Regions from separate parts of the Paenibacillus sp. CH40 genome, predicted to be linked through region 3. Evidence: riboswitches for the same ligand, from Rfam matches in the RefSeq annotation. Region 3 holds a riboswitch; each other region holds the start of a gene.
What was found. A riboswitch is a leader RNA that binds a small molecule or an ion and turns the genes downstream of it on or off. The one in region 3 is predicted to bind cyclic di-AMP.

Region 1 (7,274 bases), on a different contig from region 3:
CTTGATTGCTTGCCAATGGACGATACTCGCCATAACCGATGGATACAAACTTGGTTGGATCGAGATCTGGATTGAGCAACAAGATACGCAAGAAATTCAGAGAGCGCTTGGCGCTCAAATCAAAGTTGGACGGGAACTGGCTGTTGGAGATCGGTACATTATCCGTATGACCCGATACGATAACATCATAGCCAGGGAACTGCTGGAGCATACTAGAAATAGACTTGGCCAGCTTTCTTGCTTCCGGCTTTACTTCGGCCTGCCCGGATGAAAACAGGGCATTATCACTAATGGTGATCATTAGTTGCGATTGGTTTAGCTTGGTATTCAGCAAGGGGGTCAGGCCGTTATTTTGAATATATTGATCCATCTGTTTTTTAAGCTTTTTTAAATCTTCTTCTTCCCGCTGGGCAAGCTGTTTTTGCAGTTCAGAGGTAGAAGTAGCTTTCGATTTTAAGGGTTGTGATACTTGTTCTTTATTTTTGCCCATATCCATGGATTGTGACGACGGATTCGCAGCTGAGTGATCCAGTACACCAGTGCCGCCACTAAAAGCTGCACTCAGGGATTGAGCCATAGTTTCAAATTTTTTGGCGTCGAGCGAGCTCATACCGAATAAGACAATGAAAAGAGCCAACAGAAGGGTCATTAAGTCGGAATATGGCAACAGCCAGCTTTCGTCAGCATGCTCTTCATGCGGTTCATGTCTCTTTTTACTCACTGGAATCGCCATCCTTCTGGGTCATCGTAGCCCGTTCGGTCGGAGTCAGGAAGATCGTCAGTTTCTGACTGATGGCAATTGTCGATATCCCCGATTGAATGGAAAGCAGACCTTCGACCATCATTAATTTAAGCTCCACTTCTTTTTTGGATAACCGTTTCAGCTTGTTGGACATCGGATGCCACAGGACATAACCTGTAAAAATACCGAGCAACGTCGCAATGAAGGCTGCTGCAATGGCATGAGAGAGCTTTTCCATGTCACTAAGGTCAGCCAGAGCGGCGATCAGACCTACAACCGCACCGAGTACCCCGAGCGTTGGAGCGTACATACCGGCTTGGGAGAAGATCAGTGCGCCAGAGCGATGTCGATCCTCGGTAGCATTGATATCCTCCATCAGAACGTCCCGTACGAATTCCTGATCATTGCCGTCAATAATCATTCGCATGCCGCCACGCATAAAGGGATCGTCGATTTCCTCTACCTTAGACTCCAAGGCGAGCAGACCTTCACGACGGGTAATGGATGCCCACTCGGTAAACGTACCGATGAGCTCTTTGCGGTCTAACAGTTTTTGTTCGGTGAAAATAACCTTGAACAGCTTCGGAATCCGTTTGATTTCTGCCATCGGGAAGGCCATAAATATACTCGCTGCCGTTCCGACGAAAATAATCATGTAAGCAGCGGGATTATTGACCAAATTGACGACCGGAGCGCCTTTTAAGATCATCCCGACGACCAGTGACACAATCCCGAGCACAAGTCCGATAATGGTTGAAATTTGCATGATACACCTCATCCATGAGAATAGATTTTGAATCCTTTCATGCCGCCGGGGTCGTCCTTGCCCCAAGCGCGTCATTACAAGACGGATTATAGTATTTATCGACAAAACTCTCTTTTTTGTTAAGTGCGAATTTCCGGTATAATAAGGTGATTATGTATTGAATAGCGAAACCATTGGAGGAAATGGCATGGGAGTAAAGCATGGGCGTGAGTATGAACAAATTTTGAACGATTTGACAGAGGCTGTGGGGCGCATCCCAGATAGCTATGAATTTTTTGAGATGGAAGCAGAAGATTGGGACAGGCTGGACCCGGCGGGACGTCAGGAAGTCAATGAAGCTTTGGCAGAAGACTTATTTTATGCACTGGGTACAGAGCCCACAATCACTGTAGGGAGTAGCGTTGTGATCTATGAGCCGGAGCAGCATCGCATCTATGTACTTATTGGGGACGAGGAGCTGACGTCAGTCCCTTTGATTTGAGGTCCGTCTTATGGATTTATCAACGGGGCCGTGGTAATATGTACACCAATATATCGTAGTTTTGGCCGTATTTAAGCGGTCGAAAGGCTTCCGTATAAACGGGGAGGAGTTCGTAACATGCCTTTTACACAAGAAGAGATTGAAGCACATCTGGAGAAACTGGAGGGCTGGGAACTGGAAGAAGGACGTTGGATCGTTCGAAAATATAATTTTTCCAGTTTTATGAAAGGGATTGCATTCGTGGATGAAGTTGCCGCTATATCTGAAGCATTCAATCATCATCCATTTATTACGATTGATTATAAGACCGTGACTCTGCGTTTGACCTCTTGGGACGACGGCGGTATTATGGCCGTGGATATTAAGGAAGCCCAACAATATAATGAAGCTTTTGAAAAAATGCGCAGCAGTCATTGAGCTTGTAATGATCTGTCGTATGATGATAAAAGCGCCTTCGCTATACAACATCGTGGTTGTATGCCGAAGGCGCTTTTATCATAGAATCTGGGTTGGGTGCTCGGGACGATATACCATACAATAAAATGGTTTTTTGCCATCAGGAGTCTGGCGTTCATAGGTATCTGTAAGCTCAAATCCAGCCGCCTTGTAGGCCCGGATAGCGCGCCCATTCCAAGTGAGCACCTCTAAATCAATTTCATTCTTCGGGTTGCGTCGTTGAGCTTCCTCTGCAATGGCACGGACAAAATCAGAGCCTTTGCCATGTCCGCACCTGTCAGGATGCATTCCAAGACCTAGCCGGGTCACACCGATCATAGGAAAATATTGAGCAAATCCTGTTAGCTTGTTCTCTTCATCCAGTACGGCAACATATTGCTCTTGGCGAAGCGTGGGACTTCCAAATTCGACTTCAAGCGCCTTCATTTGTTCCCAGGGGAGCCAACCGTATATGTTATAAGGTGGATCATAGTGCCACTCACAGATTGCAGCCGCTTGATGCTCGTCCATCGGTACGATCCGATAGTTGGATATTAAGGCCGGCATGTGTTCCATCCTCCTTTTACACAGGTACTTCAATCATTAACAACAGATTGTAGACAAGTTGCAGAGGAATGGCAAGCGTGTTTATTTCATACCTAAGTCGGGTATACATTCAATAAGAAGGAATTACTGCTCATATGCTCCCCCAGCGGTGACGGTAAAACCGACGATGTTCGCTACAATTGAAACCTTTTGAGGTCTCAGTTCGTCAGTAAAGATAATAATTGCTGATGTTGTGGACATAAAAAACCGCAATTCGATTCCGGCCAGAATCAAATTGCGGCTAGGGTTAGCTTGCTGTGCGTTAGTTATTCTACGTTATCGTCATCAGGAATGTCTGAAGCTACAGAATGGTAAGCGTCTGTGCTCATAATTCTTTTTGCACCGACATAGCGGTTAGCGTAATAATTTTCGTTCAGTGAGCTAACTACTACACCACGTGAAGTCGAGGAGTGGGCAAATTTCCCTTCACCTACGAAGATACCTACATGGGAAATGCCTCTTCCTGTGGTGTTGAAGAACACCAGGTCCCCAGGTCTCATTTCATCGCGGGATACAGAAGATCCCATTTTGAATTGTGATCCAGATTGATGCGGAAGTTTAATTCCCAGTTTGTTGTATACGTACATTGTGAAGCCGGAGCAATCGAATCCCTCGAGTGTAGTGCCTCCGCTTCTGTAGTTCGTTCCTTTGGCATCTTGGATGACCTGGTCCATCTTAGAGTCTGCATATGCACTGCCGCCACCGAATGTAAAAGATGTAAAGGCAATGGCAAGACCCATAGCTGCGATCGTTAGCTTCTTCTTCAAAAAAAATATACCCCTTCCAATGCCTGCGAGGTTAGCTTAAGGATTCGGTAGAAGGTTCCCCTATGACCACTCTGTTGCGAGATCAATTCACCCAAACTGGTTCCCCCGCTTCCTAGGTGCCAGGAATTAGGCTTAACTTAAGATGTGCACCTTGGAGAGCAGTATTCACAGAAACGTTATTTTTGAGATAAAGGTTACAATAAAGATTACAAAGTTGTTACTATCAGTTCACTGCGATTATTGTAACAAAGACGGCTGGCTTTGGCAAATGTTTCATTGCAAAAAGTTACAAAAAAAATCTGCTCCTAATGTCCCAGGAACAGATCTTGTTAACAGTATTCAGTTATGTGTCGTTTGCGCGGGTATGAATCAAGGTTTTTCGACAGACGGAAATGAAGTAAAAAAACATAAAGGCAGGGCTTAGCTTCTACTAGAGATATCGGTATGCCATAGTCTGTACTGCGAACTGATATGCCACAGCCTGACCAGACTAGTAACAAAATGATACGATTGCTGGAGAATGAGCGCCAGCATGCCAGTCCAAATCATCGCCACGGTGCCAAATAGACCGAAGACCAGCAGCACACAAGCACCGAGCAAAAGGGATATACCGACAGCTGGGAGGAGCTGGCGAAAGAAGGCGAGCAGGGACGATAGTATGGCGTGACCACCGACAGTACCCAGTTGCATATACAGGATGCACTGCCGAATGAACCATCCGTATGCCATCCATCCAATGACATAGGGCAATAAATGCAGCAGATAAGAGGAAGATTGAAGTGCTCCTGCTACAATAGGGTAGAGTCTCGGTACTACCCAAAAGGCGGGAAGCAGCAGCAGTCCCAACTCGATGGTGTAATACAACAGCGACGACATGCCATGGCGTTTCATACCCTTGAAAAAGGACAGGCTTTGCGGTTCAGTCGCATCGGTATGCAGACTTTGATATATTCCGGCTCTAATGAAGGGAGTGATCAGTATACGTAGTACAGTCGCCCCTAGTAGTATCCACAAATACACATGTACTTCCCGGCTGTCCATCAGAGCAATCTGACTCTCCATCCAAAATAAGGTCTGTCCCAGCTCGTTTTGACCCTGATCAGGATAACGGAGCAATAGCGGGATAACGGCAGACTGCACCAGCCGATAGAGAAACACCCCCCACAGTAGTCGATACAGAAATAAAATGATAACGATATAGAATCGTATGCGCACCAGCGCCCAGCCCTCTTTTATAACAGTCCGCATCTATAGACACCTCACCATGACAGACTTCCAAGCAGTGTCTCCAACAGCTTGGTTACACTTACACTCCAACGGGTTTGTTGCTTTTCGTCCAATTCGGCTTTTAGGCTATTGTTAATATGCTTGTTCTCCAGTGCAATGGTATATAGGGGATCAAGGGTTACATAGGAAACGGGAGAAGTACTTTTGATCCGAAAAGTTGTGCTTTTGCCCGCGCCGTCCCAAGCCTTGAATATCGTGGTACCATCCTTGAAGGTAAATTGGACAGGGATCTTGGGATAATCCGCCCCTTTTTTGCTGACCGTCACGACTGCTTCATATCCATTCTCCAGCTTGTGGTTTGTGATGTGATCCACTGAAAAGTCCGCCATCTGGCCGTCATATACATACTGTTCAAAATAGTGGCTCCATGAGCGTCCGGTGACTCTCTCCACGATACGTTGAAAATCCAGTGAGGACGGATGCTTAAATCGGTACGTCTGGACGTAGGTCCGCATAATGCGATCCATTTTTTTCATACCCACCTGACGTTCAATGCCCCGTAGTACCAGCTTGCCTCGAGAGTAGGCATTTTGCGCGTACTCAGCAGCTGAGCCGTACTTCCATGACTCACGGTTTAGCGGCTGTGGGGAGGCTACCTGTCCCGATTGTAATGGCAAGTTAGGGGTAAGCCCATATTCTTGCTCCATAAGCCGCTCCTCTGCATAGGAGGTGAAGCCTTCATCCAGCCACGGCTCCTCAAATTCATTATTGGCTACCATTCCGTAGAAATATTGATGTCCAATCTCATGAACTAATGTCCGTTCCAGACTATAGCCAGGATTCAGATTACCCGCAGCAGCGGCCGTGATGAGTGTCGGATACTCCATACCGCCGGCTCCATTGCCTGATTTGGGTGGAACCACGATGGATAGGGTGGAATATGGATAAGGCCCGTACCATTTGCTGTAGTACGAAAGGGCGGCCTTTGCTGCGCTCATATAGCGCCCTTTGAGCTCCTTGTGCGACGGGTCAAGGTAGAGCTTGATTTTGACACCAGGGACTTCAGCAGAAGAAAAGGGTTCTTCTACGGTTACAAAGTTGGGTGAAGCGGACCAGGCAAAATCGTGTACATCATCGGCATAAAATTGATATATTTTTTGGCCGTTCTGTCGGACGGCACCACGGGTGGGAAATCCGGTCGCTGCTACGATATGAGTTTCAGGCACCCGAATCCGTACGCTGTAAATTCCAAAATCGGCATAAAACTCGGAGTTACCATGATACTGGTGGAGGTTCCAGCCCTCCTCGGCGCGTCCACGCTGTCCTGCAGTCTCGTAGACGCTGAGCTTCGGGAACCACTGTCCTGCCATTACAAAATCATCTGTCGCGCCCATACGAGCGAAGATGGCGGGCAGTTTTACCTCAAACTTCATATATAATGTGATTTCTTCGCCACCTCGTACCGGCTTGGGTAGACGCACCTTCACGAGCGAACGGTCGCCTGCGTTACCGTCATCTGGCTGCACATATTGGATGCGGTGCATGAGAGATAAGCCGTCTTCTGTTTTTAGTTCAGTCAGCGTCATGGAGCCAAAGCCGTCTTTGGGCATGGTGTCTCCGCGCAGCTTTCCACCGGATTCCTTCATAAAGGTAGTTTCCATGGAAGAAAAGGCATTCGGGTATAGATGAAGATACAGATCATTCACGGTTTTCTTGCCCGGATGCTTCCAGGTCAGTGTCTCAGTGCCTCGCAAAACCTGTCCTTTTTCCAGAGACACATCAATGTGGTACTCTACCACCCTCTTGCTGAGGATTTCTGTAGCGGGCTGTGGAGGGTTCTTGGGCAGGTCAGGCAGGATGTTTGCCCCTAGAGGCTTGCCCATATTTGGGGCAAGCGCAGACTCAGACAGGGACCCGTATAGTGGTTGGCCTATGGACTGCGGGTCGGATTGCGGTTGGGGCTGCCAGGCAAACCATAACGTCCCTGCGAGGAGACCGAGGGCTAGTGTAGACAATAAAACGATTTTAGTGCGTGCTGGGGTCATACAATGGATACCTCCCGTTGACAAGCATCTACAGCATGTATATGTTTGCTTTCAGGAGATTATTAGTTAAAATATTTATAGTGTAGAATGAGTGTGAAGACGGAAAATGGAGGTCTAGTGACGCATGAGTGAAAATCAGCCGGACGGCAAAAAACAGATTGCACTGAACATTGTCAGTGGCAAGAGTAAACATAAGGGTTTCGGC
Region 2 (7,274 bases), on a different contig from region 3:
GGCAGGTGTGCCATATACCCGTACTTCTCCACCAGTTTCGTCGATGATCGACTTGAGGCCGACGGCAGCACCTGTACTCATCATACATATCAAATGGTGCCCACAGGCGTGTCCTAGACCTTTCAGAGCGTCATATTCTGCCAGAAAAGCGACAACCGGTCCGGGTTTTGCAGATTTGTAAGTTGCAATAAAGGCTGTTTCTATGCCCAATACGGGTGCCTGGACCTCAAAACCGTGAAAAACCAGTTCTTCTTTTAAACGGGCAGCGGCCAGAAATTCCTCGTTTCCAAGTTCAGGATTTGCGCCAATATATAACGAAATGTCCTTAAACCGTGGGGCATGCTGCTCAATTGTCTTTTGAATGGTCTGCTTAAAATCCATGCTGAAAACTCCTTTATATAAACTGTAATGTAGGTACTGCGTTAGGTATGCTGAAATTGTACTATAACATTCATTGCATAATCATGCATATTCATTTATAATGACACAATCTTATTTATTATAAAGAATTTAAGGAGAGAAAAAAAGATTGAAAAAGGCATATCGTTTTACCGCCCTGGTTTTGTCGGCGGTTATCTTGCTGTTGACTGGTCTTCCCATGCTCACTGCATACGGAACGGAAGCAAAGCCACAGAAAAAACTTGTAGTGGGCATGAGTGCCGACTTTCCGCCGTATGAGTTTCATAAAGTCATTAACGGTAAGGATACCATTGTTGGGTTCGATGTGGATATCGCCAAGGAAATCGCCAAAGATTTGGATGCGGAGATGGTCCCTGAGGACATGAGTTTTGACTCTTTGCTGCCTGCTTTGCAAAGTGGTCGTGTAGACTTGGTACTGTCCGGTATGACACCGACGGATGAGCGGAGAAAGAGCATTGATTTTTCAGATGTATATTATCGCTCCAAGCAAGTCATTATGGTACGCCCAGAGGATAAAGACAAATATCCTACGATGGATACTTTGAAAGGCGAGAAGATTGGGGCACAAAAAGGGAGTATTCAGGAAGAAATTGCTCAAAAAGTACCCAATGCCACTGTAACCTCACTGGACAAAATATCTGATCTGGTACTCCAGCTGCGGACCCAGCGTATCAACGCTGTTGTGATCGAAGATACGGTTGCTAAAGGATACACGTTAGATGGTACCGTAACACTTGCCAAGGCCGTGCCTGAGGATGCCGGAGCAGAAACAGCTGTAGGTATACGCAAGGGGAACGCAGAATTGCTTGCCTCTGTAAATAAAACGTTGGCTCGCCTGAAAGCGGACGGGTCGATTGAGAAGTTTTCCACAGAAGCGAGCGCGCTCTCTGCAGATCGACAGGTTTCTTCTAATAACATCGTAGATATTTTTTGGAAATACCGCAGTTTTTACGCTACGGGTATCGGCTACACTCTGTTGCTGTCTGCACTCGGAGTACTGTTTGGATTTATCATTGGTCTGATCGTATCCTTGCTGCGGATGAGTGGTATACGCATCATTGAGTGGTTAGGTACCACTTATGTGGAGATCCTGCGTGGCACACCTATGCTGGTACAACTTATGATCATTCACTACGGAGTTGCTTTGACGCTGGGTGTCAATTTTACCCCACTCCAGTCTGGTATAATCACATTGTCTCTGAATAGTTCAGCATATCTGGCTGAAATTTTCCGGGCAGGTATCCAGGCAGTAGACCGTGGACAGATGGAGGCTGCCCGTTCGTTGGGTATGGGACGCGGTAAAGCTATGCGTCATGTCATTTTGCCGCAAGCGTTTAAATCTATTTTGCCTGCTATCGGTAATGAGTTTATTACGATCATTAAAGAATCATCCATTATTTCGACCATTGGGATGGTGGATATTATGTATCAGGCCCAGGTCATTAAGAACATCACCTACGAAGGATTAAGTCCGTTCGTAATCGCAGCCGCTATTTATTTTGTAATGACATTCAGCTTGTCTAAGCTGCTGGGTTTATGGGAAAGGAAGTTGAGAGCCAGTGATCACCGTTAAACAACTGCGTAAATCGTTCGGTAAGAATGAAATTTTAAAAGGCATTGATATAGATATCGCCAAAGGTGAAGTCGTCGTCATCATCGGCCCCAGTGGTTCGGGGAAGAGTACGTTTTTGCGTTGTATGAATCTGTTGGAACAGCCTACAGACGGAGAGATTTTGTTTGAGGGCGAGCCAATTACAGCTCGTGGCCATAATATTAATGTAACCCGGGAGAAGATGGGGATGGTGTTCCAGCATTTTAATCTGTTCCCGCATAAAACAGTGTTGCAGAACCTGACACTTGCCCCAACACAGGTTAGAAGACAGTCAGGGAAGGAAGCGGAAAAAATTTCGCTAGAACTCTTGCGTACCGTAGGGCTTGAGGATAAGAAGAATACCTATCCGAACCAGCTATCTGGCGGTCAGAAGCAACGTATTGCGATTGCGCGTGCTTTGGCCATGCAGCCGCACGTAATGCTGTTCGATGAGCCGACTTCTGCATTGGACCCTGAAATGGTTGGAGAGGTTCTGGATGTAATGAAGAAGCTCGCCGAAGGCGGCATGACAATGGTAATCGTGACGCATGAAATGGGCTTTGCCCGCGAGGTAGGCGATCGAATCATCTTTATGGATAACGGTCAAATTGTGGAGCAAGGTACACCAGAGCAGGTATTTGGTACTCCAAGCCATGATCGCACCCGTGATTTTCTTGCCAAAGTATTGTAAGGAAGTGCTGATATAATCTATAAAAAAAGCCCTCCGTTTGACGGAGGGCTTTTTTTCTTTTTGTCACCATTTCCCCATACTTTCGTAACAAATATCGATTTCTTGATGACAAAATTGTAACGAGTATAGTATGATGTTCAAGGTTCCCAACATTTTCATGCGGATAAGGTTACAAAATTGTGATATTATGCAGTAAGCCAAAACTTACCGGGACAGCATGCGGTTATGACAAACGCTGAATGCTGGGTCCAAACTATGGGAAGTGCGGGGGACGTAACAACGGCAGTCATTCCGATACGTCATAAAGACGATGTGGAATATGCCTAGGGGTGAATTGCACAAGCATAGGGCTTCTCCTGAGTCCGAATCCGACAGCTAACTTCGCAGGCATAACAGAGGAGGTACATATCTTTGAAACATCTAAAACATATTGGTAAAACGATGAAATTTGCGGTGCTTGCCGCAGCTATTGCAGGGTTGGCACAGACAGCTGGAGTAGCGGATGCTGCTTCGCTTCACACTGCCAAAGAGGGCGATACCTTCTTTTTGCTTGCTCAACGTTATGGAGTATCGGTAGACGAGCTAACGAAGGCGAACCCAAACATTGCTTCCAACAATATATATGCAGGTCTGCAAATTAAGGTGCCTGGCGAAAAAAGTGTGAAGGCAGCTTCGGATTCGAAGCCGCAGCTTCTTACGGAGAAAGCACCAGCGAATGAGGGGCCAACGATTGAAGCGTGGGGCAAAACATTCAACTATAGCAAAATAGTTGACGTTAAGGCTTCAGCGTATTCTGCCGCAGCCGACGAGAATGGTAAATGGGGAGCAGTGGACTACTACGGCAATCCGCTTAAACTAGGTACGATTGCGGTAGACCCGAACGTCATTCCGATGGGCACGAAAGTGCTGGTTACAGGCTATTCCCACCCAGGTTTGCCGGATCATTCTTTTGTAGCTGTCGCTCGCGATCAGGGTAGCGCCATTACAGGAAAGCGGATTGATATCTTTATTCCTGGCAACAAATCATTTGTGAACGACTTTGGATTTCAAAATGTGAAGCTGTACGTTATTGATAAATAGCATTGTACGTATATACGGTTTAATTAAACATAATATATATTATGTAAACTTAATGTCTGTATCCTACCGCATATAACTAGGTCGGACTCTTATCAGGTCTTATCCATAAAAAAGGCTGTCTTGACGAGCAGAAAACTTCTGCTGGTAAGACAGCCTTTTTACGTTGCTTTAGCTTGCAGCTCAATCATAAACATATGGTTATTTCCGTTCCGATGTGTGGAGTAGCCGGGGGACTGTCACAAATTTGTATCCCTTAGCTTTTAGAGAGTGAATTAGGCCCGGCAGAGCTTGGACAGTGCCTTGCAAGTTGGAACTTTGACCTCCACCTGCGTGCATTAAAATAATAGAGCCAGGCCCGGTAGCTGGGATCACATTGCGCTGAATTTGTGTTTTACTTAATCCCTTCCAATCGAGAGAGTCTACATTCCAATTGACAATCATATAGCCATGACGACGTGCCCATTGGATTTGAGGCTCCGTGATTTCACCGTAGGGTGGACGAATCAACTTGGGGCGAAAACCTGCGCTTGCTTGTAAAATACGTTCTGTTTTTGTAATCTGGTTGCGAAAGCGTTCTGGTGTGGCCTTCCTAAAATCTGGATGAGTATAGGAATGGTTTCCTATAGCATGGCCTTCACGGATAATACGGCGTATGATCCCCGGATGCTTTTCCGCACGGTGACCGACGATGAAAAAGGTGGCTTTGATGCCATTGGCGTGTAATACGTCCAAAACTTGTGGCGTATACCTAGAATCGGGCACATCATCAAAGGTTAGGGCAATTTGGCGGGTGTGTGGGCCGCACATTTTAAAAATGTCTGCATGTTTTTTACGCAGCATTGCTAATGTAGGAGTTGCTCGATCTGTGCTCTGAAGTACAGAAGAAGCAACAGCTGCTTCCTTGGGATGGGGCGTTCCGGTGTTGGGAGGCGCATCCGCGTGAACGGGTAAACTTGAGAATGCTAGTAACAGTGCCAAGCATGGCAACACTCCCCTGTACGGCATATGTATCCCCCCCTTTCCGTGCAGTGGTACCAAGTGGTGCTCTCGACTATTATGTACCTGTCTTATTAAAAATATGCTGGTAACCAATGTTCGGCTCATAAACGACTGAAAAAGAAGTCCACGATGAAACGATTATCAATGAAGATGATGGAGCTAATCGTACATATTCTCTTAAACATGACCGAAAACAGGAGCATTTTCGCAAGTTTTAGCCTTACAACGAATTCGGTATACTGTGACAGCTGGTGTATAATGGGGATGCAATTCATAATTATACAGACATGGAATTGAAGGAAGGATGGATAAAAGTGACCGACTTGTTTACTCCTTATCAATTAAAGGGGCTTTCTTTAAAAAATCGGATTGTCATGCCCCCGATGTGCCAATACAGCGTGGAGGCCAAGGACGGAAATCCAACGGATTGGCATCATGTCCATTATGTGAGCCGGGCAGTAGGAGGCACTGGACTTATTATTGTGGAAATGACAGCGGTCCATCCAGATGGACGTATTACGGATCGTGATTTGGGTATTTGGAGTGACGAACATATTCCTGCATATCGTAAGATTGTAGAGGAAGTCCACAAGTATGGTGCCAAGATTGGTATTCAACTAGGCCACGCTGGACGCAAGGCTGAAGATGCTGAGCAACCTGTGGGTCCGTCCACGATTCCTTTTAGCGAACGCTTTAAAAAGCCGCACGCCTTAAAGACAGCTGAAGTCAGGGAATTGGTCCAGGCATACAAAGAAGGCGCGCGCCGCGCGGTGGAAGCCGGTTTTGATACGGTTGAGATACATGGCGCTCACGGCTATCTGATCCATCAATTTCATTCGCCTTTAACAAATACCAGAGAAGATGAATATGGGCAGGATTTGTCACTGTTCGGTGTTGAGGTCATACATGCTGTTAAAGAGGTTCTTCCTGCTGATATGCCTGTGCTTATGCGGATATCTGCCAAAGAATACGTCGAGGATGGATATAATGTGGAATACATAACAGGCGTAGGGGAACGATATCGTGATGCAGGTGTGGATATTTTCCATATTTCTTCTGGTGGTGAGGGTCCGATTGGTTCTGGCGGAGGCCCGTCTGCGCGTGCCGGCTATCAGGTGGATTTGGCTCATACCATCCGTGAAAAGCTGAATGTACCTGTGATTGCTGTTGGCTTACTGGATGATTATGAGGACGCCCGCCGGGTTGTTCAGCAGAAAGAAGCTGATCTGGTAGCAATAGGGCGTGCCATGCTGCGTGATCCCTATTGGGCGCTGCATGCATCGCGGGAGCTAAAAGTACAGGCCGACATCCCAGAGCCTTACTTGCGCGGTTTTTAGATATTTTTGAAACCCTCTTTGCAAAGCTTGCGTAAACATGTGTACAGAGCTTAAAATTTAAGCATTCAACTCTAGGAGGAACTTCACATGTCTATTTTCAAACGATTAAGAGATCTTACGATGTCCAACATTAACGCCATTATCGACAAGGCAGAAGATCCAATTAAAATGACGGATCAATACATTCGTGATATGCAAGAGGACCTGGAAGATGCAGAGAAAGCGGTAGCCGCTCAAATTGCTATTGAAAAGAGGTTCAAACAGCAATACGAAGAACAGGCTGCTTTGGTAAAGAAACGTGAAGAACAGGCACATACCGCTGCAAAAGCACAAAATGTAGATCTGGCCCGTCGTGCGCTGGAAGAAAAGAAATCTGCTGAACAAAAAATGAACGAGTTCAAAGCTGGTTACGAACAGAACAAAGCTGCAGCCGATAATCTTCGTGGCAAGCTGGATGAAATGCGCAGACAGCTGACAGAAATGAAAAACAAGCGCGAAACACTGGTTGCCCGTTATAATGCAGCTAAAGCGCAAACCGAAATTAACAAAGCTATGAACGGTTTTAGCTCTGATACGGCAACTGCCGGATTGAAGCGTATGGAAGAAAAAATGCTGCAAGCAGAAGCACGTGCCGAAGCGAGCAACGAAATGTCCTCTAAGGAAAAATCGTTGGATGAGGAGTTCAAAGAGCTGGATAAGAAAAGCGCCGTGGACGATGAGCTTGCCGCTTTGTTAAAGCAATACGAAAATAAATAAGAACATTTTAGCAATGCCACCAAGTGTGATTGCTCAGGAAGCGAAGGAGAAACGTTTTCTCCTTCGCTTTTCCCTGCCTGGAGGCGCAAAACATTATATGAAGGTCAAGAAGATGTGGAGGATGGTATGAAATGCATTTTTTAGAAACGATGAAAGCAATGCTTGTATGGACTGGTGCGGGGGCTATTTTGATCTTCGTATTAATGTATGTCGACTCTTTATTTACGAAGTATAAGGATTTTGCCGAAGTGAAAGCTGGAAATATGGCCGTAACGGTACGAATGATTATGAAGCTGGTTGCACAAGGCTATATTTTGTCAGGGTCTATCGCTACAGCTAATAATTTGCTCGAAGCGCTTGTGTATTCTGTGATCGCCTTTGTCATCCTGCTTGTTTTGGA
Region 3 (7,274 bases):
ATTCCGCAGCGTGGAAAGATTCTGGATCTGTGTACTGGCAATGGGGTTGTCCCGCTGTTGCTAACGACACGAACAAAGGCGTCTATTGAAGGAATTGAGATTCAACCACGTTTGGCAGATATGGCTAGACGTAGTGTCAGCTTGAATGGATTAGAAGCAGCAATCCAGATTCGGGAAGGGGACCTACGTGAGCTGGTTCACACCACGGGACATGGTGTTTATGATGCGATTACCGTGAACCCCCCCTATATGCCGCTAAATGGTAGCGATATCAAGCTGAATCCTCACCAGGCAATTGCTCGTCATGAAGTGAACTGCACACTCGAAGAAGTCATTCAGGCATCCACCCGGCTTGTCCGTAATGGGGGAAAGGTATCTATGGTTCATCGCCCGCAGCGGCTGGGTGAGATTATAACCTTGATGCGTAAACATAGTTTGGAACCCAAACGAATACGTTTTGTTCACCCACGAGTTCATATGGAAGCCAATATGGTCCTGGTTGAAGCATTACGTGACGGCAAACCGGAGGTTCGTTTGTTGCCTCCGCTCATTGTATATCAGGAAAATGGGAATTATACTCAGGAAATAAGAGATATCTATGGAGAAGTAAGCAAGGGGGATTCTGTGTGAAAGCAGCTGTACAAAAAAGCTTTAGTACCAGTGAAGAAGAACGGGGAAAGTTGTATCTTGTTGCGACACCTATTGGAAATCTGGACGATATGACCTTTAGGGCGATTAACACCTTAAAATCATGTAGTATTATCGCTGCTGAAGATACACGGCAGACACGCAAACTGCTCACTCATTTCGAAATTACACCGGATATGCTCTTCAGTTATCATGAACATAATAAGGCTGCTAGTGGGCCTGAACTGATACGTTATATAATAGAAGGAAAAAATTTGGCACTGGTTAGCGATGCAGGTCTACCGGCCATTTCTGACCCTGGTTCGGATCTGGTCAAACTGGCACTGGAAGCGGAAATTAGCGTCATTCCTATCCCAGGAGCAAATGCGGCACTATCGGCTTTAATTGCCTCAGGACTGGATACAGAAAGGTTCACCTTCGCTGGCTTTCCACCACGGGAGAAAAAGGACCTAGAGAAGCTGTTGCTATCGTTTCAGGTATCTCACGGCACAATTATTTTTTATGAATCGCCTCATCGTATTGTGAAGACATTGATGGTGTTGAAGGAAACATTAGGTTCACGCAAAGTGGTGCTTGCGCGTGAGCTGACCAAGCTGCATGAGGAATGGGTGCGGGGAACCGTGGAGCAATGCCTTGCTAAACTAGAGGAGAATCCGCCGATTGGTGAATATTGTCTGGTGGTTGAAGGGAAAGACGAAGAGGAAGAGGAACAGGAACGTCAGGCATGGTGGCAGTCTTTATCTTTGGAGTCCCACGTCGCACATTATGAGGCAGAGGGACTCACACGCAAGGATGCAATGAAGCGTACAGCCACAGATCGTTCAATCTCCAAGAGAGATGTTTACAACGCACTCTTATGAATATCTGCCTAAACAAAAAAGGGCCTTCCAACGGTTGGGTTCAAACCGTGGAAGGCAACAAGGAGTATATATGAAAAAGGTTAGAATTAACAATATCTGATAAGTCTATTATATACTAAAATTCTCAGTTTGTCACAGGTGTTGGGATTTCAGAAATGCAATCTTGGCAAACAATTTTTCCTTTGAAGTAAATTACGTTCTCAGCATTGCCGCAGAAGATACAAGCTGGCTCGTATTTTTTAAGCATGATGCGTTCGCCATCAACATAAATTTCCAAAGCGTCTTTCTCTCCGATTCCCAGGGTACGGCGCAATTCGATTGGAATAACAACACGTCCGAGCTCGTCAACTTTTCTTACAATACCAGTGGATTTCATCATAATAAATCAGGCTCCTCTCGCCGTTTAAAATAATATAAGTGTCATGATTCGACAAAATTTTCTCTTTTCTGATATTTACTATACCAACGATTCCCAAAACAGTCAACCTTAAAAATGTAGTAACAGTCTGATTATGCAAAAGTATTTAGATTAAAGAGCTTTACTTGTGTGTATTGCCTTATCTCATTGATGATTTATTCAGTTTGTCGATTTGGAAATGTCGAAAAACTATAATTCGACATATTACGACAAAGAATGTCGAATGAGGGAAACCATTTAGGATTTTATTGTATTTTAATCCATTATTCCGAATATTAAAGGAGCTGATATCTTGCACCAGCCACTCAGTGAAGAAAAAGTTTTTAAAGACCCGGTACATAATTACATCCATGTTCAGGATACTGTGATATGGCGGTTGATCAACACGCCGGAGTTCCAACGTTTACGGCGCATACGGCAGTTAGGAACGTCGTATCTTACGTTTCATGGAGCGGAGCATAGCCGGTTTTCACACTCATTGGGCGTATATGAGATTACGAGAAGTATTATTTCTCAATTTGAACGTGGAGATTTCCCGGATTGGCCGAAGGAGGAAAGACTGGTTGCTCTGTGTGCAGCTCTATTGCATGATGTGGGGCACGGCCCATTTTCTCATTCAATTGAGGAAGCCTTTCATATGAACCATGAGGATTGGACATGCCGCATTGTACTGGGAGACACGAAGATCAACGCCGTGCTACGGCAAGTCGACGAGAAGCTTCCACAAAAGGTGGCTGCGGTTATAGCCAAAACGTATGATAAACCGATTGTTGTCAACCTGGTAACCAGTCCGCTAGATGCCGATCGTATGGATTATTTGTTGCGGGATGCTCACTCGACAGGTGTCAACTACGGCACGATTGATTTGGATCGTATTTTACGACTGCTGCGTCCTCATAATGGGAGAATTGTTGTGAAGGAATCAGGTATGCATGCAGTAGAAGATTATTTAATGTCACGCTACCAGATGTATTGGCAAATTTATTTTCATCCTGTAACACGCAGCTCGGAAATCCTTTTACGTAAAATTTTCAAGCGAGCAAAGGAATTGTTTAAAAACGGATATGAGTTTGGATTTCTGCTGGACCCGTTGCCGGATCTGTTGAAAGGAGATCTTACAGTAGAGCAATATCTGATGCTTGACGAGTCATTAATCCAGACCGTATTTAGCCAGTGGAAACGAGAAAAGGACGAGATTTTAAGTGATTTGAGCAGCCGGTTTATGGACCGTAGATTGTATAAATATGTAGAGATTGAAAATATGGATACAGATACCATTGACAGTATTCGAGAAGCTTTGAAAGAGGCCGGTTTGCACCCTGAATATGATTTTGAAATTGATTTTCCGACAGATCTTCCTTATGATGTGTTTCGGCAGGGTGGCTCGACGGACAACCAGATTTTGCTGCTTGGACGTCAGGGCGAGGTGAGTGAAATATCCGAAGTTTCGGAAATTGTGCGCTCAATAAGTGGTATTCACCGAGGGAAATATCATATGTATTTTCCCCAGAATAAATTGAACGCGGTAAAAGACAGGCTTCCTGCCGAAATAAGGAATTATTTTGTCAAAGAATAGACAACTATATAGAAATGTAAGTAAAAAAAGGAGATGTAAACCTTGGATTTATTCGACACTCATACTCACTTGGATGCGCCACAATTTGACGAAGATCGTGAAGAAGTTATAGCACGTGCTGTCGAATCAGGAGTAACGCGGATGATCAATATCGGATTTAATCGTGAGACCATTCCATCCACCATGAAATTGGCCGAGACGTATGATTTTATTTATGCGGCAGTTGGATGGCACCCACAGGATGCTATTACAATGCAGGAGGGCGATCTAGAATGGATTGCATCGTTATGCAGTCATAAAAAGGTTGTAGCCATCGGGGAGATCGGTCTGGATTATTACTGGGATACATCACCGAAGGATGTGCAGCATCGGGTGTTTCGAAATCAAATTGGTCTGGCTCGTGAGCTCAAGATGCCCATTGTTATTCATAACCGGGATGCACATGAAGATATTGTTAAGATTTTGCGCGAGGAAAAAGCGAGTGAGATTGGTGGAGTCATGCACTCCTTTTCGGGTAGCTGGGAGACAGCCAAAATGGTGCTGGATATGGGATTTCACCTTTCCTTCGGTGGTCCAATAACGTTCAAAAATGCCAAGCAGCCAAAAGAGGTGCTCGCACAGGTGCCGCTGGACCGTCTGCTCATTGAAACTGATGCTCCCTATCTGACGCCTCATCCGTTTCGTGGGAAGCGAAATGAGTCTGCACAGGTGAGACTGGTAGCAGAGGCTGCAGCCCAAATCAAAGGGATTACAGTGGAGGAAGTAGTGTCAATAACGACCCGAAATGCCCTGGAACGATTTTACATTCAATGAAAAAGTGAAGAAATCGATCAAAATAAAGAGATAGACGAAGCTAATCATGAATTTGTTGCAGGAAACTCGAGAATATTACAATATTTTAACCGAATATTTTAAAAAATGTACTTGAAACCTGCTTTACAACATGCATAGAAACAGGATATCATCTTTTCAGTGAATTGTTGTTTGAATGTAAACATCAACAAGTCATTTCATGAACCAGTCTCGCTGAGTCCCTTTTACAGGGAACGGGGGAACCGATATGGCTTACAGTACGTCCGGCGTATGTGCAAGAAGGGAACGTCTCTTCCGCCAGCCGGCTCGACCTAAATTCTTTTCCCGGATGGGATTGAACAGGTGGAGGAGCCGTATTTCGATTTCTTTCTGGGTCTTCGGGGTGAATGTGAAGGCGACCGCCATGAGCGGTTGACCCAAGCTAGGGCGACTCTCTACGTCCGAACCCGACAGCTAACCCCGTAAGCGTAACAAGAGAGAAGCCATCTCGTGCATGAGTTTTCCCGCATATTCACACATGCCGGAAGCCACGAAAGAGCTCTCTAGTCTCTTTCTCTGGCTTTTTTTGTTGTGAATAAAAGAAAATCTGTCATCATACTGTGGTTAAACAGGGGAGGACAGCATGCCGCGAAGACGGGTACATGGTGCAGGACAGTCGTAGTTTGGGCTTGTCTTGTAGAAAATCTGTTATAGTCACGTCAAATCTCAACTATGTCTTACTCCAGACGGCGGGCTATGTAAGGAGGACGGAGGAAATGGGCATTTTCCAAAAAAAGGATACCCATGAGTCACGCTCATCCAGCATGTCTTACGTATTGCGTTGGAAGCAAGAGAATGTGCGCCAGGCTGCTTTGGTTGCTATTTTTCTAATCGCGCTAACGATTATGATTTCAATTCTGATGTACACGCAATCTAAAAAACAAGTCTTTTTTGTCATCGATGGCAAGGCGTCTGCGGTAGAAACCCGGGAATCCATGCTTCAAGATTTGCTGAGCGAGCATTCCATTTCACTTCAGCCGCATGATACAGTTTCCATGCCGCTAAATGGAGCAATACAGGATGGCGATCGCGTAGTCATTAAACGTGCCAATCAGGTTAAAGTATCTTCAGGCAATGAGACGAAAAAGCTGTACACAACAGAAAATACAGTAGAAGGTGCCATTCGTACCTCGGGCTATAAATTATCATCAACGGATAAAGTTTATCCTGCGTTGGATGCCTCTGTTTCGTCTAACATGGACATAAAAATCGTCCGTGTGAAGAAACAGCAGGTCGAACAGAAAAAACAGGTGCCTTATCAGGTCATCAAAACGGCCGATCCGAGTCTTTATAAAGGCGATAATCGGGTCATTCAAAGCGGCAAATCGGGTGTGGTCGTCCAGCACGTTCAAAAGGTATATCATGATGGAAAGTTGGTATCCAAACAGCTGGTTAACAAGGAAGTTGCACAGAACCGTGTGGATAAAGTCATTGCGGTAGGAACGAAGAAAAAACCGGTCGTTCTTGCTGCTTCCGTCGGTCCCAATGATGCGGTTAAGGCAACAACGGTTAGTTCGGGCAGTGCTGTCCGTAAAGCAGGCGTAAATTTTAAATATAGCAAAGTTTTACAAAATGTCTCCATGACGGCGTATTCCTCACAGGAGCCAGGTATCGGTACACGTACTGCATCCGGCGCACGTGTCACGGAAGGACGCACCATCGCGGTCGATCCGAGTATAATTCCAATCGGCTGGTGGGTGTACATCGAAGGGGTGGGCTTCCGTCGTGCGGAGGATACCGGTGGCGCGATTAAAGGCCACAAAATCGATGTGTATTATGAGAGTTTGAGCCGAGCCAACCAATTTGGTCGTAAGCACGGTAAAACCGTATATGTTATCGGACCGGTAAAGCCTGAAATCAACTAAAACAGGTTGTGTATGTTGAGGGCAATGCGATAGTATTAACAACATAGTTATGCCATGCTAAGAAGAGGATATCCTCTTCTTATTTTGTTTTCAAAAGCAGGGAAAGATAAATATAGCTTGCTGTGTAGCAGTGGAGGGAAACGCAAATGATCAAGGAAGTGATCGTGGTAGAGGGCCGGGATGATACGGTGGCCATTCGCCGCGCTGTTGAAGCGGATACGATAGAAACTGGCGGCTCCGCCATTAATAAAATGACGCTGCGTAAAATTGCATTGGCGCAGGAGCGGCGGGGGGTCATCATTTTAACCGATCCCGATCATGCAGGGGAGCGCATCCGTAAGATTATCGCTTCCAAGGTACCCGGCTGCAAGCAGGCCTTTATACCCGAGGCAGAAGCGACGCGTAAAGGAGATATTGGCGTGGAGAATGCCTCACCAGAAGCGATCAGACACGCTCTTGCACGGGTCCATACGACAGTGGAAGGCGCCGACCCGCTGATTGAGTGGGCGGACCTGATTGATGCTGGACTCATCACCCATCCCAATGCTGCTGCACGCCGTATGGCCTTAGGGAATGTGCTGGGTATTGGTTATTGTAACGGAAAGCAGCTACATAAACGGCTCTCTGTATTTCAGATCAGCCGCGAGGAATTTGCCGGGGCGCTGGCACAAATTGAAAGTGAAGGATTGTGATGTCCGTATGACAGGGATTCAAGATATAGCAACACCGCGGCGTACGAAGGAAATTATTCAACGGCACGGTTTTTCGTTCAAAAAGAGTTTGGGACAAAATTTCCTGATTGATCAAAATATTCTCAATAAGATTGTAAATGCTGCTGGATTGGATGAGACGAAGGGTGCACTTGAGATCGGTCCTGGGATTGGCGCTTTGACCGAGAAGCTGGCTCAATCGGCCAAGGCAGTTACCGCTGTCGAGATTGACCAGCGGCTGCTGCCAATTCTCGAAGAGGTGTTGGCCCCTTACGAGCATGTGAAGGTACGTCATGGAGACGTGCTGAAGCTGGATTTGCGAGAGGTGTTCGCAGCCGATTTTGC
Region 4 (7,274 bases), on a different contig from region 3:
ACGTCCCCCTTACGCAATTCGGTTGAGCTAACCACCTGAATGTCATTTCCGATGAGTTTGTTAGCTTGCGTATCCTGCTTGGATTTTTTTAAAGAGGCAGCTTGTGCCTTACCCCGCCCCTCCGCGAGCGCTTCGGCAAAATTAGCAAAAAGCAACGTAAACAACAGAATAACAAACACGGCCAGGTTAAAGCCCATTTCCTTGCCAGTTCCAAAATAACCGGGAAGCAGTAACATGAGCAGCACGACCAATGTACCGATCTCCACGACGAACATGACAGGATTTTTCATCATAATCATCGGATTTAATTTTATAAAGCTATCCTTGATCGCATGCTTCAAGATGCTTCTGTCCAGCATGTGTTTGCGTTGTTCCTTCATGATCAAACACCCCGTTCATCCATTCTCATTTTCTTCTTCACATGGTCAAAAATTCAGCAACAGGTCCCAATACGATGACGGGTAAAAAGGTCAACGCACCAATCAGCAGCACGACCCCGATCAGAATGGCTCCAAATAACTTGTTGTCCGTGCGCAGTGTCCCCGTCGTCACCGGAGTCGGTGCTTTGGCATTCAACGAAGCCGCCACAGCCAACAATGCAATCATAGATACATATCGTCCGAAGAACATAACCATCCCCGTTGTCATGTTCCAGAATACGTTGTTATCCGAAAGACCTTCAAATCCCGAACCGTTATTTGCGGCAGATGACGCATATTCATAGAGCACCTGAGTCAACCCGTGATAGCCAGGGTTAGTGACCGCATCGTATCCCCAATGACTCATAAACGCAAGTGCAGTTGGGGCGAGAATGAGAAACGGATGTACCAAAATGGCAATCGCGATCAGCTTCATTTCCTTGCCTTCAATTTTCCTCCCCATAAATTCCGGAGTTCTCCCGACCATCAGTCCGCATATAAACACACCCAGAATCGCATACATCAGCATATTCATCAGCCCGACACCCTTGCCGCCAAAAATGACGTTTAGCATCATTTCTCCCAAAGCAGCCATGCCACCCAGTGGGGTTAGTGTATCATGCATATTATTGACCGAACCTGTCGTTGCCGCTGTTGTGACCGCAGTGAATAAAGCCGATTGTCCAATGCCGAAACGAACCTCTTTCCCTTCCATGCTTCCCTGAGAAGCATCCACACCCAGTGTCTGGATTAACGGATTACCTGTCTTCTCAGACACATACGTAATGGATAGAAAAATAAGAAACAATACCATCATGGAGCTAAAAATAATCCAGCCCTGCTTACGATTACGGGCAAACAATCCAAAGGTATACGGCAACGAAGCCGGCATTACCCACATTGCCAAAATTTCCAGCACGTTCGTCCAAGGACTTGGATTTTCAAATGGATGCGCAGAGTTAGCTCCCGCATAACCACCCCCGTTTGTCCCCAAATGCTTGATGGACTCCAGAGAAGCAATGGGTCCCATAGAAATCTGCTGCTGTGTTCCGCTCAGCGTCGTAAGATCCGCCGTAGGCTGTAGCGTCTGGGGTACCTTCAATCCAACCAGCACCAGCGTAAGCACAAAGGCCAGCGGCAGGAAAATTCTTATGATGGCTTTAATAAAATCTTGAAAGAAATTGCCCATTCCTTCACCGCGCCGCGTCAATCCTCTCATAAAAGCCGCAGCAACCGCAAAACCGGAAGCAGCCGAAGTGAACATCATCATCGTGACGAACGCCATCTGTGTCAGATACGTAAGCCCGCTTTCTCCACTATAATGTTGGAGATTCGTATTCGTCATAAAGCTGATTACCGTATTAAAAGCTAGTGATGCTTCCATATTACTGTTTCCCGCCGGATTACCAGGAAGCATTCCCTGTAAACGCAACAGCAAGTAGCTGATCGCCACAAGCACGACATTCGTTGCAATGAAACTCATAACATACGTAGTCCAACGCATGCTCTCCAGCTTCTTCAATCCTACTATCTTATAAATCAGCTTTTCTGTTCCGCCAAAAATCCGATCCGTCCGATTGGGTTCATTCGAGAATACATGATACATATAGGTGCCCACTGGCTTTACCAAGAGCAGCAATATGACGATCACAATTCCAATTTGAAGCAGCTCCATCCTCTATTCCTCCTTCAAAATGCTCCTGCGTTTGGAACAACAGACCTGCTTCAGAGCACCAAACGTGTGCACACGTTTGCGGAAACCTGCTACCTATGATGCTAAATATTCAGATCTGTTGTTCCCGCCCGCTCTATCCCCTATAGCTGACTAGAACTTTTCAGGGTTCAGGAGCGCGTAGATTAAATACATAAACACAATAGCCGTAAGCCCAAGTATAACGATCATCCTCTTCGTCCTCCTTTAGAGGTCTGCGCATCACACCAGCGTACAAACAGCAGTATCACTCCATAACTCACAGCCATGACGAGCAGCATGTATATATCCATCATGTTCATACCCTCCGTATCGGTCCTCAGATCGCCATTCTTATTTCATCATAAAATCATAAAACAACTATGTTATAAGTGCTTATCCGTTCAGCAGAAAACCCACCTCTCCGTTCAATGTGTAGATCACATGGTCCGCTCCCAATCCTCGATAAATTCCTTGTGGATTACAGCCGTGCGTAATAACATAGATCGATTCCGATGTTAGCGGCCGACATATTTGCAGGAAACGGCAAGTCAGATTCAAGCTGTTCTCGAACAAATACACACTACCAATTTCTTTTTTTGGAAAATTACATTTTCCCGCTTGCATGGTATTGATGCGGACAATGTGCTCCACACCCATTTTTTTGAGCTGTCGTTCCTCCTGAGCGCTATTCGTCAGAACTGCAAACGCCAATTTTTTGAAAATAAGCAATTTCACAAAACTTCTGCCCGCTTCATTCGGTGCAGTGACAATAATTAACCGACCTTCCATCAGTAGCTCCTCTCCCGGTATAAAAAGACAACAAAAAGAAGCCGAAGGAAAAAGGCTTTCCTCCGGCTTCTTACATATCCATGATAAAATAAACCATGGCTGCACACGGCGGTTTGTTGCCTCTCCCTGTACGCTTACGAGGTTAGCTGTCGGATTCGGACGTGAGAGTCGCCCTATTTCTGGCACTTGACCGGAAAATTCACCCCATGAGACACACGGCAAGCCGTACAGTCTCGATTGGTTCCCCCGCTTTTGCAACTGCAAAATTCAGCGCTATAGACATTTCGTTGTTGCTTCATTCAAGTTAATTTGAAATTACGTCTTGAATCATACACCCGCGCATGGAAGACTGTAAAGCTCAACTGCGGGGTTATAAATCGGCCTTTAGAGCATAGAAGATTAATAATAACGCTTACAACGCAACTATGCTTCTCACAGCTCACTCAATCTCTGTTTTTCATCCCTTTTCGAAAATGACAAGCATGTCAATATTGGCGTAGGGTAGAGCGTTTTTGGCCTTTTTTTGTAAAAAGAGAAGAAAATACGCTATATGTACCAGCTAAACACCGATTGAACCCACTTTTATAAGAAGAAACACCTTAATTCGCTCCATTTGCAGTGCGATTTACTGTTTTGAACAAAATACGATTTTACAGCGGCTAAAGGCTTAATACAGCTTTTCCAGACTTGCAACCTTACTTTGAATTGCTTACAATTTAATTGCTGAATATTGAATAAGGAGAGATACTATGACCGTTTATGAATATGATGCGCAAACCCTGCAAGGGAAACCAATTCCGTTATCCACATATAAAGGGAATGTTCTGCTTATTGTGAACACAGCCAGCAAATGCGGGTTAACCCCCCAATACAAAGCGTTACAAGAGCTATATGACCAGTACCATGAACTGGGGCTCGAAATTTTAGGATTTCCCAGCAACCAATTCGCCAAACAAGAGCCAGGTTCCAGCGAGGAGATTTCCGAGTTTTGCCAGATCAATTATGGTGTTACCTTTCCGATGTTCGCCAAGACAGATGTCAATGGCGATCAAGCGCACCCCTTATTTCGCTACCTGACCCAAACAGCTCCGGGGGTATTAGGGTCCAAAGCGATCAAATGGAATTTTACTAAATTCTTAATTACACGAGAAGGTAACGTATTTAAGCGCTATGCACCGCAAACCACTCCAGATAAGCTGGCGGGAGATATAGAGAAGCTTTTGCAGCAAAACTGATATTCTTCTTTATCACAGTTATTAAAACAAAAAAAGCATCCCTTCACGTAAACCGTGTCAGGATGCTTTTTCAACTAGGTCTTGCATATAATGCGGTCGAGAGGACTCGAACCTCCACGGGCGTACGCCCACTACCCCCTCAAGATAGCGTGTCTGCCATTCCACCACGACCGCAAATCATAATGTATTGAGGCAACAGATTTATTATACTCTCTCATCAACTATTTGTAAACACAAATATAATAATTATTTTATATGTTATTTTATCTAACATATATGAGCAATAATAATATTTAATTTGACAAAAAGGCTACCAAAATGTAAATATATATTACATACATTTCGAATTTTTTCGTTATCCCTAAGTAAAGAGTAAAATAATATAACATAAGGATTCACTTCGAGGAGGCGAACCGCCCTGCATAAAGGCAACCGTTTGCTGAACTATGCATTATTGTTGGACCCTTCCCTACCTGTTGGTGGCTTCACCCGTTTTAACGGACTGGAGAAACTATTCCGCAACGGACATTTGAACAGTCTACAAGACCTGGAACATTACATGCTGGATGATTTGTATCCTCAATTTACAACCGTTGACGGCATGGCTATCAAAAGTCTGTATGTCGCCATCCAGCAGAATGACGGTTGGCGAATCGCTCTCATTGATAAGATGCTGCATACCCAACGTCCCTCATTGCAGCATGTGAAGGAGTTGCGTCTATCCGGTCAGCGTCTACTTAAGCTCGCTAAGGCTCTTTATCCTTGGCTTGAATTTGACCAGTTGGAATCTATACTCATTCAATACAATGCAATTGGCACACTCGCTACCGTTCACACCTGGATTAACTTCCTCCTCGGAAACGATGTAGAACAGACCATTCACGGCTATCTTGGCGCAGCGGTGTCCTTCTGTGTGGAAGATGCCTTCAAACTACTCAATCCTCCCTATGAGGAAAAGAACCCTTTTATGGAGCGTATGACCAGCGAGCTGCTCTCCGCATGGAAGAAGCTTAACGAACCTGAGCCAACCGCATTTCAGCGTCGCCTTCTTCACAGACATTGGTGCAACTCCTACATCACTCTACCGCTTTATATGAGCCATAATAGCCAATTGGATGAGCCTAGACTGTTTTCCTCCTCAGGTCTATTCAAACGCCTTCCAGCATCCCCCTGATGCGTCGTTTCGCTAATGTGGCAGCAACACCAAAAACACTCTGTCCCTTTCCTCAGGTGGCAGAGTGTTTTTTATCCACATATAATCGAAATTCACACTATGAGTAGACTCTAGACGGGTTATCAGAACCACCTAGCACTTAATTAAGTAATTAATTCAACAAAATAACGTATTTACGATTGTAAAAACACGTATAAAAGTGTATCATAGTTTCAGATGGTTAATTCTAACATGTTTACTGATGATTATTATAACACACCAATTATTCCGCAAGAATCCGTAAGGGGCGATTTCTCTTGAACAACAAAATACCTGTCACCTCCTTCGGGTGGGCCATCAAACAACGGCTTGTCGAACTTCGACTGGATCAGAAAACATTTTGTGAGACACACAATATTCCGCCTTCACGCTTGTCCAATCTGATTCACGGCACCCGCAAAGCACAAAGGTACAGAAAACAAGTTGCTGCAATTCTGAACATCGACGATAACGATTATAAGGAGGCACCGCCACTCTAAATCCAACAAGCATTCCAGTTACATATAGGTCATTCCATATCACCAAGAAACCAAATAAACCCGTAAAGCGAACCCCTCCAGTTCGTTTACGGGTTTTCAACCCAGACGATCTTTAGCTAAAAAATTATTCAGGCTTTGTTTTATCCTTCTCACTTTTTTGCTTACGGTATTTCGCAAATTCAACATATTCTAAAATAAAATTCTGTTCTTCCGTCTCAAGATCTTCTGCCTGGCAATTGAGTGGCCCCATCACTCCAAAAAAATAAGCAGCCTTCTGCTCCTGAAGTACGCCTTCTCCTGGCTTAATCCCTTTCATTAACCAATCAAGCGATACATTAAAAAAGTCCGAAATCTGAATCAAATGGGCGGTACCCGGCGTTGTTTTACCTCTTCTCCAATCACCGAGATTCCCTGAACTGATTTTAAGTTTTTCGCAAAATGCCTTCTTGGTCATTCCGCGATCCTTAATCAAAGCTTCAATCCGCTGATAAATAGTTTGATCTCCCAAAATGTTTCCCCTCCGACACAGTAACTTTTTCTGAAATAATTTTCATTTTTCAGCCTTACTCATTAGTAATCCTCATCAAATCCTAAGCAACCATTACCCCATAGTAGAATTGCGCTGGTTTTTCTCTTTACGAAAGCGGGTAAATTCAATATACTCAAGTATAAAATTTCTTTCCGCCTCACTAAGCGGTTCCCCCTGGCAATTCAGTTGCCCTGAAGCGTCAAAAAAATAAGGGTCTTGCGACTCCTTCAGCACCTCACCCTGTACATCTCGACCCAGCATAATCCAATCCAGACTGGCATCAAAAAACGAAGCGATTTCAATGAGTTTATTCGTGCCCGGCGTCGTTTTTCCTCTTTTCCAATCCCCGAAGTTCCCTGTACTAATGCCTAACTGCTGGCAGAACGCCTTTTTCGTCATTCCCCGTTCCTTGATGAGTTCCTCAATGCGATGGTAAATAGATTGCATAGAAGTTCCTTCCTCCCTAGCAGGCTCTCAAATAACGATATCATGTTCTCTGTTCCCATTTCAAAGATCACCTATGCTAAAATTACCGAATTATGTATGTTGGTTTCCATTATACCACAACACGCAACAAAAACCGCCTGTTTTCCGAAGAAAGGGCGGTCTTTAAGCCAGTTCACTTACGCCAATCACGTAGCAGAGTTGTCGATTTTAAGTAAGATATGCTTCAATTCATTCAAAGTTTCACTCAGATGCAATAAATCTTCTTCTGGCAGATACACCAGTCTTTCTTGAATTTTATTGGAGAAGGTATGAAATACCTGTTCACAAAAAGCATCGCCTTCCTGTGTAATCGCCACATTCACGACTCTGCGATCCGAATCACACGACTGGCGGTCAGCCAACCCATGCTCCACCAGTTTGTCCAGAAGAGGAGTCATGTTCGGACGTGAGACATTGAGCTGTTTGGATAA

Region 1: another riboswitch for cyclic di-AMP. It lies ahead of NLX73_RS23780 (C40 family peptidase); the one in region 3 lies ahead of NLX73_RS23270 (resuscitation-promoting factor).
Region 2: another riboswitch for cyclic di-AMP. It lies ahead of NLX73_RS05170 (3D domain-containing protein); the one in region 3 lies ahead of NLX73_RS23270 (resuscitation-promoting factor).
Region 4: another riboswitch for cyclic di-AMP. It lies ahead of NLX73_RS14390 (hypothetical protein); the one in region 3 lies ahead of NLX73_RS23270 (resuscitation-promoting factor).

The regions. Positions count from the first base shown of each region.
Region 1 covers NZ_JANAVQ010000013.1:43,104-50,377, reverse strand. The annotation lists gene motB (flagellar motor protein MotB) at 1-721, opposite strand, end outside; gene motA (flagellar motor stator protein MotA) at 714-1,508, opposite strand; gene NLX73_RS23795 (hypothetical protein) at 1,696-1,989, shown strand; gene NLX73_RS23790 (4a-hydroxytetrahydrobiopterin dehydratase) at 2,107-2,406, shown strand; gene NLX73_RS23785 (GNAT family N-acetyltransferase) at 2,485-2,991, opposite strand; gene NLX73_RS23780 (C40 family peptidase) at 3,297-3,797, opposite strand; cyclic di-AMP (ydaO/yuaA leader) riboswitch at 3,803-3,940, opposite strand; gene NLX73_RS23775 (hypothetical protein) at 4,218-5,045, opposite strand; gene NLX73_RS23770 (M1 family metallopeptidase) at 5,057-7,069, opposite strand; gene NLX73_RS23765 (YwhD family protein) at 7,194-7,274, shown strand, end outside.
Region 2 covers NZ_JANAVQ010000001.1:1,172,852-1,180,125, forward strand. The annotation lists gene NLX73_RS05155 (M20 family metallopeptidase) at 1-381, opposite strand, end outside; gene NLX73_RS05160 (ABC transporter substrate-binding protein/permease) at 530-1,993, shown strand; gene NLX73_RS05165 (amino acid ABC transporter ATP-binding protein) at 1,980-2,702, shown strand; cyclic di-AMP (ydaO/yuaA leader) riboswitch at 2,933-3,107, shown strand; gene NLX73_RS05170 (3D domain-containing protein) at 3,114-3,782, shown strand; gene NLX73_RS05175 (polysaccharide deacetylase family protein) at 3,981-4,787, opposite strand; gene NLX73_RS05180 (NADH:flavin oxidoreductase/NADH oxidase) at 5,096-6,118, shown strand; gene NLX73_RS05185 (PspA/IM30 family protein) at 6,206-6,874, shown strand; gene NLX73_RS05190 (DUF350 domain-containing protein) at 7,006-7,274, shown strand, end outside.
Region 3 covers NZ_JANAVQ010000012.1:8,453-15,726, forward strand. The annotation lists gene NLX73_RS23245 (tRNA1(Val) (adenine(37)-N6)-methyltransferase) at 1-630, shown strand, start outside; gene rsmI (16S rRNA (cytidine(1402)-2'-O)-methyltransferase) at 627-1,508, shown strand; gene NLX73_RS23255 (AbrB/MazE/SpoVT family DNA-binding domain-containing protein) at 1,633-1,887, opposite strand; gene NLX73_RS23260 (HD domain-containing protein) at 2,219-3,502, shown strand; gene NLX73_RS23265 (TatD family hydrolase) at 3,545-4,315, shown strand; cyclic di-AMP (ydaO/yuaA leader) riboswitch at 4,517-4,799, shown strand; gene NLX73_RS23270 (resuscitation-promoting factor) at 5,071-6,219, shown strand; gene rnmV (ribonuclease M5) at 6,366-6,911, shown strand; gene rsmA (16S rRNA (adenine(1518)-N(6)/adenine(1519)-N(6))-dimethyltransferase RsmA) at 6,919-7,274, shown strand, end outside.
Region 4 covers NZ_JANAVQ010000004.1:249,844-257,117, forward strand. The annotation lists gene kdpB (potassium-transporting ATPase subunit KdpB) at 1-380, opposite strand, end outside; gene kdpA (potassium-transporting ATPase subunit KdpA) at 418-2,094, opposite strand; gene NLX73_RS25150 (potassium-transporting ATPase subunit F) at 2,245-2,322, opposite strand; gene NLX73_RS14390 (hypothetical protein) at 2,506-2,901, opposite strand; cyclic di-AMP (ydaO/yuaA leader) riboswitch at 3,017-3,184, opposite strand; gene NLX73_RS14395 (glutathione peroxidase) at 3,651-4,136, shown strand; tRNA gene NLX73_RS14400 (tRNA-Leu) at 4,228-4,310, opposite strand; gene NLX73_RS14405 (urease accessory protein UreF) at 4,573-5,310, shown strand; gene NLX73_RS14410 (XRE family transcriptional regulator) at 5,607-5,828, shown strand; gene NLX73_RS14415 (helix-turn-helix domain-containing protein) at 5,953-6,336, opposite strand; gene NLX73_RS14420 (helix-turn-helix domain-containing protein) at 6,430-6,804, opposite strand; gene NLX73_RS14425 (MarR family winged helix-turn-helix transcriptional regulator) at 6,990-7,274, opposite strand, start outside.